DNA from 2 places in the Paenibacillus sp. DCT19 genome. Region 1 is predicted to be linked to the other one. Evidence: riboswitches for the same ligand, from Rfam matches in the RefSeq annotation. Region 1 holds a riboswitch; the other holds the start of a gene.
What was found. Region 1 has a riboswitch for thiamine pyrophosphate ahead of thiC (phosphomethylpyrimidine synthase ThiC). Riboswitches for the same ligand answer to the same signal wherever they lie in the genome.
Positions count from the first base shown of each region.

Region 1 (7,563 bases):
ACCTATTGCAGTGCTGGAGGGAATCAGACCATTAGAACCGTTGAACCCCATACGCTGGTGCTCAAACGACATTCTTGGTATCTCTATGCATTCTGCCATGAACGGGATCAATTCCGCATGTTCAAGCTTGTCCGTATGCGAGATGTATCCCTTGCACAAGAACATTTTGAGCGAAGAATTATACAACCACATGATAGACCCTGGCAGCAAGAATGGGTAGCACCCGACAACCAAGCCCCTCTGACCCTGCGATTTCACGCTCGCGCCCGCCATCTAGCAGAAGAATGGTTTGGCATTGAAAATGTCATTCCTGATGGAAAAGGATATTACATCAGTCAGGTCGCCTTTCCAGAAGACAACTGGCTGTACGGCTTTATTTTGGGCTTTGGGGCAGATGTCGAAGTGTTAGAGCCAGAGCATATCCGAGTTACAATAAGGCAAATGGCAGAACAGATTGTACAAAATTATACTTCTTCATCCCAAACCTGACAGACTGCTGTCTAGTTCCTCTCGTTATACTGTCCATATATTCAGTTACAACGATCGAGGAGGAAATGATAATGAACACAACGTTATGTCAAAGCTGCGGCATGCCACTGACAACTCCAGCTCAGTTCGGAACAGAGACTGATGGGAAGGCTACAAGAGAGTATTGTATCTACTGTTATAAGAACGGGCAATTCGAGCAGCCTAACATTCCACTGGAAGGTATGATCGAAATGTGCACCGCGATTCTCAAGGAGGAAGGCATGGATGAGGAGTCTGCACGATCTATGTTGCGGAATCAGCTTCCTTATTTGAAACGATGGAACGGCACTATAATGAGAGGAACCTCGGCAAGCTCAGGGGACGATTCAAATGATACATCTACGGAGTCGAATGGTCTGAGCGGCGCGCTTCTTGGATTGTCCGAGCCTGTTCGTTATGTGACTCTTCCGGCGAAACGTCTTGCGGGTGTGTCTGCGAGAACAACCAATGCGATTGAGATCAGTGGCAAAGGCTGCATTCAAGGCTTGTGGAATCAGTATTTCTCCTCTGACCAACTACCAGCACCAGAGGTAGCTCGCTATGGCTGTTATAGTGACTATACAGACGGTATTACCGGGGAGTACACCATTCTGGTTGGTCACGAAGTTTCTGCGGACGAAAGGCTGCCCGAGGACATGAATTCAGTTGATCTGCCTCCAGCTACGTACGCCGTGTTCACCTCCAGAAGAGGAGCTATGGCAGAAGTGGTAGGGGAAGCATGGGGCGCAGTATGGGCTTGGGCGGATCAGCATAAACGTACATTTACGGGTGACTTCGAGCTATATGATGAACGTAGTATTGACCCTGAGAATGTTCAGGTAGACGTATATATTGCTGTTCAGTCAAAATAGTGGATTGTTATTTGATGTGATAGCTATCCTTCATCCTAAATTTAAATTCTAAGATCATATTCAGGCGAGCTGTCGGAGGAATCCGATGGCTTTTTGTTATATGTACTTTTAGCTAATATTTTTAGCCAATGAAAGGTCAATTACTAAAGTAGAATCCATGCAACGACTCATTATTCGCGCAAACAAATTGCCTTTCTCCCCTCCAAACAACGGTCTAAGGTACCAAGTTACTTAGCATTTCCCATACCTATTCAACCAGACAATATGTCTCAATTAGGTCATGGTTGACTTATTTAAAATTGGGTCTATTCACTTAACAACCGATTCTATCCTCCCATTTACCCTCTTCGAAATGCAGTCCTTTATTCCTGAATTTCCCTAAAAACGTTTACATCTCTCAAATACCGGGTAAAATCACTACAATCCAATTGGAATTACATCATAAATTTGCCCAATTCATATAACAAGTCACATATACCTATAAATCATGAATACATAAATTACGCATCAAAGGAGGAACCAAGATGATCCGCATGCCTATTCAGCAAATGATCCCGTATCACCACCAATATCCGCGCAACACGGCGACCAATGCTCCAAAAAAGGAGAATGAGAGCACTCAAGGTCTATCCTTTCATGAAATTTTGCAACAAAAGATCGCGAATAAGAATGCTGCGCCTTCTATGCGTTAACATATCATGCTCTAACCGGTCTCTTGTTCTTATTCGGTTACAATCAGCTTACCGTCCTTCCAGAACGCTAGGGATGACGGTTATTCGCCTATCCTCTATAATGGGTTAAAACTTTGGCAAGCCTAGGCTGCTCACAGGCAGCTGAAGCCATTAGGGGGAGAAATACTATGCTTACCATCAGTTGTTTTCACGCTCACTATTCCAACATTACCCTGGTCGAAGAAGCTTTGTCTGCCTATGCGGTGGAACTCGTGCATTATGTTGATCCCGGTCTGGATCGGCTTAAACATGATGAAGGCTTCTCTGACGCAATAACGAAGGACAAAGTATCTCAAACCCTGCAATGGATTGAGCGCTGCCATACCGATGCCATTCTCGTGACCTGCACCCTGTTTGCTGCTGTTCTGGAACAGGAAGCACGAAAGATTGCCATTCCTGTCATTGGCATTGATGATCCACTACTAGCGAAGATACAACGGATGGACAATGAATACATATTCGCTTTTACCAATCCAGCTACAATTGAAGGTACAATGGCACGGGTGTATCGGGCTTTACAGCAAGATTATGAGAAAGAGCAGAACTGTGTTACCGAGGTGCCTCAGCCAGAAGCCGTGTGCATTCCTGAGACGTTTCAATTGATTATGCGCGGTGACAAGGAAGGTTATCTTGCAGCAGTACGTGAAGGATTACAGTACATTGCTGGGCAGCATCCCGGCAAAACGGTAGTCGCAGCCCAATTATCCATGGCGCCCGCTGCTGCGCGAGTTACAGTAGAGACCGGTATTGCGATCCATAGCCCTTTGGCATTGCTTGCAACGTATTTGGAGAAGAAGCTAGGCATAGCACCGCATTGAATGTTGGAATGGGGAGTAGATTAGGGCACTAGTTTTATACTTTTGTATCTAGTCTATTTAATATTAATATGTATTTTATGGCTTACATAGTGTTGGATTAACTTTCGGAGCTTTGAGCGTTAGTTTTTCGGGTTCGGCCAATAATGATTCCAGAGGAACACTAAAAAATTTCTATTATTAATTTACTCTGAGTATTAAGAACATTATATCTTATTAGATAAATTTGAATTATTGTTCACACTCTTAAGATATGTTAAGCACAGTTCCATTTATTGTAGAGGAGTGAATGTTAGTGCGTTTCTTATACATTCTAATTTTGTTTATTATAGGCTTGGCCTGTTCTGCATTTATCTACGGTGGAAGTCTTAAATTAGCAGACGGCATACTATTTGTCATTGCAGGTATTCTGTTTCGAATTTGGAGTAAAATGAAGTAAACTATAGTAGAGATATCTGTGAACGACGGCCAATATTTAGTCAAACCAAAAGAGCAATTCTGAAGGCTACAAACAAAAAACAGTTCATCACTCATTTTATGTGATGAACTGTTTTTTTTTTTTGCTGCACTATCAATCTCCAATCTCACCTACCGCATCCGATATTCTTCAGCCTTCGCCTGCATCCCTGCGGCTACCGCATCATCTTCGGACAACCCCTTGTCTGCAGCAAATGCACGAATGTCTTGCGTAATTCGCATACTACAGAACTTCGGCCCACACATCGAGCAGAAATGGGCTTCCTTAGCTCCCTCAGCAGGCAATGTCTCGTCATGGTAAGAGAGCGCCCGTTCAGGGTCAAGCGACAAGTTAAATTGGTCGCGCCAGCGGAATTCGAATCTAGCCTTGGACAGCGCATCATCTCGGCGTTGAGCTCGAGGATGACCTTTGGCTAGGTCAGCGGCATGTGCTGCAATTTTGTAGGCGATGACTCCCTCTCGTACATCATCCTTGTTAGGCAGCCCCAAATGTTCCTTCGGTGTAACATAACAGAGCATGGATGTCCCGAACCAGCCAATCATCGCCGCTCCAATAGCTGAAGTAATGTGATCATAACCTGGAGCAATGTCCGTTGTCAGTGGACCCAAGGTATAGAACGGAGCCTCTTTACAGATTTCCATCTGTAGATCCACATTCTCCTTGATCTTATGCATCGGCACATGCCCCGGCCCTTCAATCATCACCTGTACATCATGCTTCCACGCAATCTGCGTTAACTCGCCCAGTGTAGCCAGCTCGGCCATCTGAGCCTCGTCATTGGCATCATAGATACTCCCCGGACGCAATCCATCCCCAAGCGAGAATGCCACATCATACCTTTTCATAATTTCACAGATTTCTTCAAAATGCGTATACAAAAAGTTCTCTTGATGATGTGCCAAACACCACGCAGCCATAATAGATCCACCCCGGGACACAATGCCTGTCATACGTTTGGCTGTCATCGGGATATAGCGCAGTAAGACGCCTGCATGGATCGTGAAATAGTCTACGCCTTGCTCTGCCTGCTCAATGAGTGTGTCTCGGTACAATTCCCACGTTAGTGCTTCTGCTTCGCCATTGACCTTCTCCAGCGCCTGATAGAGTGGCACAGTTCCGATCGGTACTGGAGAATTACGAATGATCCATTCCCGCGTAGTATGGATATCCTTTCCTGTCGACAGATCCATAACGGTATCCGAGCCCCAGCGTACAGCCCAGGTCATCTTCTCCACTTCTTCTTCGATGGAGGAGGAGACGGCAGAATTCCCGATATTCGCATTGATCTTCACATGAAAATGACGACCAATCAACATCGGCTCACTTTCAGGATGATTGATGTTGGATGGTAGAATCGCTCGGCCACTGGCCAGTTCTTGTCGCACAAACTCCGGCTCTACTCCCTCACGAATCGCGGCAAACTCCATCTCTGGCGTAATGATGCCTTGGCGTGCATAGTGCATCTGCGTTACACATCGTCCAGCCTGAGCCCGCAGCGGCTTGCCACGCAAGCCTGGGTAAGCTTCAGCTCCGGTTCTTCTACTCCCCGCCTTGAGCCCGTTATCTTCCGGTTGCACCGTACGTCCTGCATAAGCCTCCACATCCTCACGCTCCGTAATCCAGCGTGTGCGGAGTGCAGGTAGTCCTGCCCGGATGTCTGCGTGAAATTCAGGGTCGGTCATCGGGCCGCTCGTATCGTACACACGCAGCGGCTCATTATGCTCCACCCCTTGGGGAGTACTCGTGTCATGAAGAGCTATTTCACGCTCAGGTACAGCAATGTCCGGACGTGAGCCCTGAATGTATACTTTACGGCTGCCGGGAAAAGGTTGAACCCCTCCAGCCGAACCTGTTTCTTTTGCCGCCTGCGCTTCTGTATTCCCTTGTCCCATCATTGGTTGTTCTGTACTCATCGTCTTTGTCTCCTCCTCATTGGTCTTCACGACTGCATCACTTCTTTTCCATGCGAGCGCATCTAATCTGGAGACCATCCATATAAGGAGCAAGGACAACCTTACCTAGAGAGACATATACAGTAAGACAACATGCAGCAGAGTAAGGTTCATTCACCTAACTAATTGAATAGATTCCACAACAGATACCTACCTCCGCTCTTTTTACGAAAGTAACTCTGAAGTCTAAATCTTGTCTCTGCTCACTGTATATAAAAAAAGCCGGTTCCCGAGGGAACCGGCTATGTCCATCACCAATGATGTACCGATTACCGAACTCTAATTGAGTTCAGCCATAGGTTACATCCCATTGATGTTCGTGGTTGATTGGCCGATTACTTCCCTACGCTGGTATGATCCAGATCAGGTGCAAAGGGTCCAGAATCTCATGCGATTCCGTCTCAGTCCGGACAATTCGGACTCCCCTAGTAACGTTAACAAGTTGCGGCAAGTATACCGCAGTGTCATATTCAATTCATCAAGCCCGGCTGGGCTGTCCATATCAGGATAGCTCAACCGAGAACGAAAAACAACCTTTATGTTCCAGAATCAGCAGATTCATCATGACATATATGTTCCATAAGAGCGTTGTGGTTGAACAAACTCGTTAAGATAACATCAAGCCCATCTGAGCAGCTGCTTCTTTCAACACGGGTGCATACTCATGTAACGTCTCTTGTGATAGACGGCTGACAGGTCCTGATACAGACAATGCAGCAGCGATTTGGCCTTTGCGATCCATAATCGGTACAGATACCGCCGCAGCTCCCGGTTCACGCTCCTCATAGCTCGTTGCATAACCATGCTCCAGAATATCCTTCATCTGCGCGAGATAGACCTTAGGATCGATAAAGACAGGCCACTCCGGCCCATTCATCAGCTCCTCACGATCCTCTTCCGTAGCAAAGGCCATTAGCACCTTACTGGACGCACCTACGGATAAAGGAAGGCGCACACCAACAGGAGCTACACGCCGTATAGCCTGATCGCTCTGAACAGCCTGAATCCGAATCCGTTCACTGCCATCCCGCAAATACAAGCTAACCGTCTCCCCGAGTCGATCTCTCAGACGCTCCATCGCAGGAAGAAGAAGGATAGCTGGGTCATCACTACGGGACATATGAGCGGACAGCTCCCAGATGCGGATGCCAAGCCGATACTTCTCGGTAGCTGCATCCCGGATAACAAATCCCCGTTCTTCCAAGGTTGCCATCAGCCGGTGCACCGTGCTTTTGTGCAGACCAATCTGGCTTGCAATCTCGGTAAGCCCCAGATCACTCCGAGTTGTGAAGCACAATAATATATCCAAGGCTCGTTCCACAGCCCTGACGGTCAACTTGCGGTCTTCCATGACACTAAGCCTCCTCATGTTTCATCACATGAAACTTGGTTACATAAATTATATGAGAAACGATCTCATCTGTAAACTAAAAAGGGGCAATATTCTCCTTTTTATAAGACTAAATATTCCGCGATTTGTACGCTTAGGAAATGTTAACCAGATCCTCTCAGGACTATATAACAATTGCGTAACAAATGCTGCCAATCAATTGACTTTGGTTATATAGGAACATACGATAAAGATAGATTATGCATTTGTATCATTCGTTCCTGTGACTTAGGAACTACGTATATGGGTTGATGGTTCTCGTTGTTATCCTCAATTTCATCTGAACTTATAAGGAGGGGCAATCATGTATTCGACATCCCAGAGCGAAGCCCCGCTGCAAACGAAAGTGTCCGATCTGCCTACTTCGTTATCGCCAAGGCTGATTCGGTTCAAGCATATTATCGTAGCGTTGCTGCTCTCCGTGGTATTTTTTCTACTCTTTTGTTTTATTGCACTACACGGTTACATCGCCTGGGTCTTATCCAACCCAACGGTAGCCCCTGTCTTCTCTAATCCGATGCAAGCGAGGAATATGAAGTACGAAGACATAACATTCCCTGCGGCAGACGGAAGCCGAACGATGCAGGGCTGGTACATTCCTGCCGACAAAGATGTGAACAAAACGATTATCTTCAGTCATGGCTATGGTGCCAACCGTGAGGAAACCTGGGTTCCGATGTATGACCTTGCCCATTATGCGCACCAACTTGGATTTAACGTCATTATGTTCGATTATGGTTTTGCATCTCAGGTGAATAAAGCCGTCGCTACAGGCGGCAAAGCGGAATCACAACAATTGCTGGGCGCCATTCAAACGG
Region 1 covers NZ_CP029639.1:749,004-756,566, reverse strand. Annotated here, with positions in the region: gene DMB88_RS03500 (helix-turn-helix transcriptional regulator) at 1-489, shown strand, start outside; gene DMB88_RS03495 (zinc ribbon domain-containing protein) at 561-1,379, shown strand; gene DMB88_RS30125 (hypothetical protein) at 1,904-2,071, shown strand; gene DMB88_RS03490 (hypothetical protein) at 2,239-2,928, shown strand; gene DMB88_RS30120 (hypothetical protein) at 3,221-3,364, shown strand; gene thiC (phosphomethylpyrimidine synthase ThiC) at 3,514-5,298, opposite strand; TPP riboswitch at 5,679-5,792, opposite strand; gene DMB88_RS03480 (IclR family transcriptional regulator) at 5,963-6,706, opposite strand; gene DMB88_RS03475 (alpha/beta hydrolase) at 7,050-7,563, shown strand, end outside.

Region 2 (7,563 bases), 2.9 Mb from region 1:
CAATTGCCAAAGCCTCTGAACGCAGAGTTTTGCTCTTAGCACGGAGACCTACCCCGATAGCAGCCCCTCCTTCTGCCATTGCATGAAGAATCAACGCCGGTTTGAAATACGGATCATACCCTGGATTCGCGAAACTCTGTACCATAAAAGGAGCAATTACAGTATGTGTACCAGTCATTACCAAGAACGGCAAGAGGGCCGCTAACAAACCAACAACAACAGGACCAATAGTTCCTTGTGTCCATAAAAATCCACCAACAACAATGTTGCCAATCAAGTTACCGAAAGGTCCAAACACAACAAAAGTTAAAATAGACGCTGTTAAAACCGTCAACATACCAACCAAAACCGATTTTAAAATACCTGGAATAATCTTGTTGAAAAATTTTTCAAGATAATAAACAGCTACAGTAGAAAGTAACGCAGGAATCATAGTGCTTGAATATTTGATCAGTAAAACAGGCAAACCAAAGATATGAGTTGTTCCTCCATTTTCCACCAATGCTACAAACCCGGGATATACTAATACACAAGCAACAAAAATGGCATAAATCGGATTTGAACCAAGTTTTCTTGAAGCCCCGTATGCTACAAAAATAGGCATAAAGTAAAACGGAACATCAGCTAGAAAATTGATTAATGAATAGGACTCAGTTTTGTCGAATGAAGGTAAAATCATTACGATGATCATAAGCATAAGCTTCAGCATTCCACCTGCAATCAACCCGGTAATCATCGGGCTCACGGAACCTGCAATGAAATTTATCAGATCAAGAAGAAGGCTTTTAATCGTTCTTGGCTTCTTCTCTTTTTCTGGCATAGAGCCGCCTTCCTCACCAGAAAAGCGGTATTTTTTCATGATCATGTCATAAGCAGGTAACAAATTCTTACCCATGATGACTTGAAGTTGCCCGGCACCGAATACTGCCGAAATCACACCGTCAATCGATTTGAGTCCTTCCAGATCAGGTTTCTTCTCATCTTTCACGATAAAACGTAGACGGGTCATACAATGTGATAAAGAAACAATATTCTCTTCTCCACCACTTTTTTGAACGATTTCATCTGTGATTTTTTTGAAATCCATAAAGGTTCCCCTTTTCGTATAATCCATGATGTTTAAAATGCATGTTAATTAAGCAAAACCAATAAAGCAATTGGTATAAAATTTAAATATAATCATCAGGCCCTGTCTGATTACGCTTTCATTATAAAAGTCCTATAGAAGATTGTAAAACCGATATTTGTAATATAAAATATCGATTAATTGGATATTTAATTCAAAGGGGAAATTGATTTATGAATCATGAGGAAATTGAAACTTTTCTAGCTGTCGTCGAACATGGAAGCATTCTGAGAGGATCTCAGTCCCTGTATATCAGTCAAAGTACTGCAACAAACAGAATTCAACAGTTGGAGGGTAAATTAGGAACAAAGCTTTTTTATCGACAGAAAGGAATCAAGTCACTTACTTTAACTCCCCAAGGGCAAAACTTCTTATCCATTGCAAAACAATGGTCTGTTCTTTGGCAGGAAGCACAAAATCTGAATAGTTTTGAAAACTATACTGAATTACGAGTTAGTGCAGTAGATATGATCAACAGCTTTATGTTCGTTGAAGTTTATAAAAAGATGATGAAGAATCATGACCATATTGTTTTAAACATACAAACTAATCATTCAAGCAAAATACACCCTATGGTTGATAAACAAATTTGTGATATCGGTATTGTGTCAGGTCTCTATAATTATCCAAGTGTTAAATTTGTCCCTTTGTATCAAGAGGATATGGTATTGGTGTATAACCAATATTCTTTATACGCTCAAACCCTTGATAATAGAGACCTGAAATCAGAAGACGAAATTTACTTAACTTGGTCAGAAAAATTCACTCTTTGGCATAACCGTTATTTTCCATACTCAAAAAGAAAAAAGATCATTTTAGGCACTGCATCAATGCTGTTAAGTTATTTTGACGAAGTAAATAATTGGTCCATTATTCCCATGAGTCTCGCAAATAAACTCATGAAATTAAATCCATCTATCACGTATTCTTTGTTTGATAACCCTCCGCCACAGAGAATGATTTATCTCCTCATCAATCAATATTTGAAACCGGATATTCAAGAGGCGATTCAAATTTTTGTTGATGAAATCGTTAGTGAACTGGAGCAAAACGAAGGTTTAACTGTACTTATCAAAAATTATGAAAAGGTTCAGAACCTAATTAATTAATTTGTTTAATATAAGTTGAATTAACATCTAAATCCGATAACAAATACAACACTGATTATGTTCACCGAATTAATTATCAATATGTCAGTGCAGTGACTCCAGTCATCCTACTTGAGGTACATAGTACTATCTCTGAAAGATGACATCTTATTGCACAACAGCCGATCATGTTATTTTTGCAACTTTCATGTTTTTTGAACTAACCTGCCTGTTAATTTATTGAATTAGCGCTACGTTCCTGCCCGTTAGTTGAACAAAAGCAGCAGATCGAGTTGATCCGCTGCTTTCTTTGTAGTATTGAACTATCGTTTCCCGTTAGCTTAACTCGTTTAGTTAGAATTTCCCTTCATCAATGTATGATACGTGAACGTTGTTTCTTACTATCTCGCTAAGTCCATTCTGATGATAGTAAGGCATCAAACTATCGGCCTGTTCAACATCGATCCACGATATTTTCATTATTTCATCTGGCCTATTAATTTTTTCCTTTCCGCCTATTATCGAGGATCTAAACGTAACATAAACAATGTGCTCTGATTCCTTTTCAACTTGATATTCATTTAATGCAACTACACCTATTAATCTTATGTCTAGTCCAGTCTCTTCTTTAGCCTCCCTAATGGCCGCTTCTTCAAACGTTTCATTTTTTTCCACTGCTCCTCCAGGAAGTGTCCATCGGCCTCCATCTCTATTTTGAACCATTAAGATTTTAGTGTTTGTTTGATCAGTGATTAAGGCATATGCTACATCGATTCTTTTCAAAATACCGATCTCCTTTCAAATAAATAAAAACGCTGTACCTGCAGGAGCAAGTACAGCGCACGTTAACATGACAAATAAGCGCAAAATGTGCTTCCCTACGATGGCATTACCCAACAGGTATTTTCGGTCTACGACGGTTTAGTCGTACTCTCAGCCTGATCCCACAAGCTCCCGCATATATTTTATTTTACATTAAATGAGTTTACTACAACTCGATGAAGATAATCAACGAATGCTACGCTAACCTACCGATTAGTTACACGACTTTTAGCAGATCGACCAAGTGCCGCTATATTTTCGATTCAATTTTCAAAATCTGTTGAAAGAGCTACCTCCTTCTGCTCCTCTAGCGCAGCCAAACGTGAAGCCAAACTTTTAGAAACCAATTCATAGGCATCACTCCCCAGTGTTAGACGAAGAGTAGTTTCCTCGGAATCAGCTGCATTAATGATCGCCTGTGCCATTTTTACCGGATCACCAGGGAATTGGTTATCGCCCGCCTCTTGTGACATTTGGCGAATATAGCCTACAGGCGTATTTTCATATTCACTCATAGGCACACCTGCCATCATACTGCTGCCACCAAAGTTAGTTCGTGCACTGCCCGGTTCAACAAGCGTTGCTTGTATATTAAACGAAGCTACTTCCTGAACGAGAGATTCGATAAATCCTTCCATAGCCCACTTGGTTGCATGATAGATACTTAGAGCCGGGAACGCAACTTGACCACCCATACTGGAAAGTTGGAAGATTCGGCCTCCCCCTTGAGCACGAAGGTGTGGTAATGCTGCACGAATCACCTGGATAGACCCGATAACATTGGTATTGAACTGATGAATAATTTGTTCATCACTTACTTCCTCGGCTGCTCCAAACAGCCCATATCCTGCATTGTTGACCACAACATCAATTTGTCCTAGTTCCTCAAAAGCTTGATTAACCACGTTTTTAATGGCCGGAGTGTCGGTTACATCCAACGTAGCCACCCATAATTGATCTCCATAGCGATCTTTTAAGTCATGTAGCGCATTTTCTTTGCGAACCGTAGCTGCCACACGATCACCACGTTCCAACAACAACTCTGTAAGACTACGTCCAAAACCACTCGATGTTCCTGTAATAAACCATGTTTTCATATAATAACGCCTCCATTTTAGTTTTTTATACTCTGCTTGCTCATTGTGTGTCTTTATTCATTTTAGAGATGTAATTCATATGGTATCCGTCCAGATAACAACTCATCGTTTTCAGAACATCCTCGTTGAAGTTGCGTTGAAGTCCATCCAGACCGTTCTGCTTGATTATCTCCATGACCTCTTCGGGTAATGTGGCTGATAGCTTGCAACCTGTGATGATGGATGCTTCGGCTTGAAGAATTTCCATGACATCATCGGGTGTTACTGCATTTTCTGCACAAATCATAGTCACAAGTTCGGACATTAACGTGTACAGATTCAGTTTATGATTCAGCATGGTTTCAGCATCTACATTTTTTTCAAAAACAGCAGTTCTCATCGATTCCAATTTGATGTATAGACCATTATCCTCAATCAGTTCTTTGAGTTCAGTCATCAACAGGTGTTTAAAATCAGCGAAGCTGTGAATGGACACTTCTTTCACCAATTCAGTTAATGACGCAAGTCGCTTCTCATACTCTCTGCATAACAGACTGAAGAATAACGCTTCCTTTGTTTTGAAATAAACAAATAAAATTCCGTTGGACATCCCCATTCTTTTAGCGATATCTGACATTTTTATTTTTTCGTACTCGGAGGTCAAAATAAGTTCAGCAGCCTGATCCATAATAGCTTTAGCTTTTAATGCTTTGGCTTCTGGTGTCATTGCTCGTTTAGCCATAATACCAATCACTCCATTCGATTCTTTTTAGATTGCTCATCGATCTGGAGTTACAATCCAAGCAGAATGGTCTGTCGTTTACTCCTTGAAAAATGCTTTTACCGATTCATCATAATCATTACAAAATGCTCGTGACATTTTCTCCGCTCCATGGCTTCTGGTCAGCCGGTTAATTTGCATCGTAGCAATTGCATCATTGGTTAATGTTGCGACTTTTTTGGGCATAATATAATCAAATTCCGCTGTGACTTCCATCCATACCTGATTGGCTTCCTGAGTCCAGGCTCCTTTTGCTTCACGATTGTTAATGACGATTGCCGTTGTGTTTTTATCTCGATGAGCGTCTTTTAACAATTCTCCAATCGCATGTATTTCATCCATATTCAGCATGAAGTTTGTGTGTTTGATAAAGAAAATCCCGTCTTCTTTCCAATACGTTGTTGTTTTTGGTAATTTCGAATCAAATGTAGACATGTTAGACACACTCCTCTATTTTAAATTATCCAAACATTTTAATAATTCTGTCGTAAGCACGATCTCCAAATACATTTTTCATAAATACCATCGGTTTTGCCATAAATCCTACCAGATAACGTGTTTTCGGTCTTCTTACCGTCACGGCTTTACCAATGGTACGTGCGATAAGTTCCGGTTTTGAAAGCTGATTGCCTGTATAGTTTTTGATCATACCCTCTGCTGACTTGTTTGCGGCTTCAGCATATGGGCCATTCGCTGATACTTTTTTCAGATGCTCGGCAGCAATGATACCCCAATCTGTTTTGATACCGCCCGGTTCTACCACAATCACGTCAATGCCGAAGGGTTCAAGTTCCAGTCGCAGGCAATCCGAAAGACCTTCCACTGCAAACTTGGTCGCATGGTACCAGGCACCGAAGTTAGTCCATATCTTCCCGCCCATTGAAGATACATTCACAATCTTACCGAACTTGTTTTTTCGCATGCTTGGTACGACCAGCTGAATCAGTCTCGCAAGTCCGAACACATTAACTTCCATCTGCCGCCGCGCTTCTTCCATGGGAACATCCTCAAGCGCACCGTAAGACCCGTATCCGGCATTGTTCACCAGTACATCAATTCGTCCTTCTTTGCTTAAAATCTCATTGACCGCCGCAATCATGGACTCTTCATCCGTTACATCCATGGAAATAGGACGAATACCTTTGTTCGCAAGATCCTTCATTTTGTCAATCCGGCGAGCTGCAGCATATACCGTAAAACCTTTGTCTTTCAGTTCAAGCGCAGCTTCTTTACCGATTCCTGACGATGCACCTGTAATTAAAGCAACTTGTTTACTCATGTTGTATAACCTCCACATATTTATTTGATTTTGAGTCAATTATATTTGACTTCGAATCAATTGTCAATCATGTTTGTTTTATTTTTCTCGCGGTTCCGATATTGCTATTCATTTGAATTTTTTTATTCGGATATCGTAAAGGGATCGTCCGATTACAGACGATCCCTGGATCAATATTGCTTATTGATTAGCTGAAGACACTTTCTTTAGAAGCGTAGCTTGTTGTTTATAAAAAGATAAATTGTCTGGATGGGGGACATACGCCTCCTCCGATTTCTCAATCTCCTCTGTACTTAAATGGATGTCCAACGATTCAATGGCATCCATTAAATGATGTTCCTTTGTAGCCCCAACAATTGGACAGTAACGGTATCCTTCTGCAATACCCATGCTAAAAATTCAGCTTCTAAGAAGAAGCTCTCTTGAATCCTCTGATTGAAATCCATTTCTTGCTCTACAAGAACTTGTACCGATAAAATAAAAAAGCCGCTAAAATAGCGACTTCAATGGGAATATGTTCTTGTACCTCGACAAACATGTTCTTATCCCTCATCTGAGCATCGAAAAAGCCGCCCACGGGCGACCTTTTGACAAGAATACGATTTTCAATTTGAAGGATGATCATCAGGACGTTGGATCATATAGGTCTGCATCATGTTCTTCGATCCAATCAATTTGCCTGTATCCATAGCCAGCCATCGTTTGCTGCACATCCAGCACCTCTAATTCCGGTGCCTGCCAAGGCGTTTGTTTCGTTTCCATCGGTCGTCCCCTCCTTTCTACAAGAACTGGAACCAAGATGCGAGCACTCTTACATTACTTGCGCGTTACAAACAACTTAAGATACGATATGTATCTTCACGAAAATTATAAGACACAATACGTATCTGAGTAAACAACTATTTCATCCCTTTCTATGGGTTAAGTATTTCCCTGTAGCGCTACTGACCCAAGTTAAAGCCCACTCGCCTCTATAAAGTGTTTTTCTGGGACAAGGCTAGCGTATAGTGACCGAAACGTTCCGCTTGTTTTCCTGCTGAAAAACTGTCGATTGACCTGTTTTATAAATGGAACTATACTTTGTAGCAAAGAAGGTGAATAGATGAAACAAATAAGCAGTCGCTTTTCGATGGCAGTCCATATTCTGTCGATGATTACGTTGGATCCCATATACAGTACGGGTGATCGAATTGCACGTAGCATCAATAGTAACCCTGTTGTAATTAGAAGGATTATGGCACAACTCAAAAAAGCAGGGTATATTGAAACAAAACCAGGAGTTGCGGGAGCCTCCCTTCTGGTATCTCCTGAAAGATTAACCCTGCTCGATATCTTTCAAGCGGTCGAATCTGTGGAAGGAAATCAGCTTTTCAATTTTCACAAGAATACTG
Region 2 covers NZ_CP029639.1:3,618,338-3,625,900, forward strand. Annotated here, with positions in the region: gene DMB88_RS16525 (glucose PTS transporter subunit IIA) at 1-1,087, opposite strand, end outside; gene DMB88_RS16530 (LysR family transcriptional regulator) at 1,300-2,235, shown strand; gene DMB88_RS16535 (NUDIX hydrolase) at 2,569-2,997, opposite strand; TPP riboswitch at 3,072-3,182, opposite strand; gene DMB88_RS16540 (SDR family oxidoreductase) at 3,300-4,133, opposite strand; gene DMB88_RS16545 (TetR/AcrR family transcriptional regulator) at 4,174-4,854, opposite strand; gene DMB88_RS16550 (hypothetical protein) at 4,933-5,328, opposite strand; gene DMB88_RS16555 (oxidoreductase) at 5,354-6,172, opposite strand; partial or broken gene DMB88_RS16560 (aldo/keto reductase) at 6,353-6,567, opposite strand; gene DMB88_RS16565 (paeninodin family lasso peptide) at 6,797-6,934, opposite strand; gene DMB88_RS16570 (Rrf2 family transcriptional regulator) at 7,275-7,563, shown strand, end outside.
Region 2: it holds a riboswitch for thiamine pyrophosphate, as region 1 does, so the genes downstream of both, DMB88_RS16535 (NUDIX hydrolase) here and thiC (phosphomethylpyrimidine synthase ThiC) in region 1, are expected to answer to the same signal.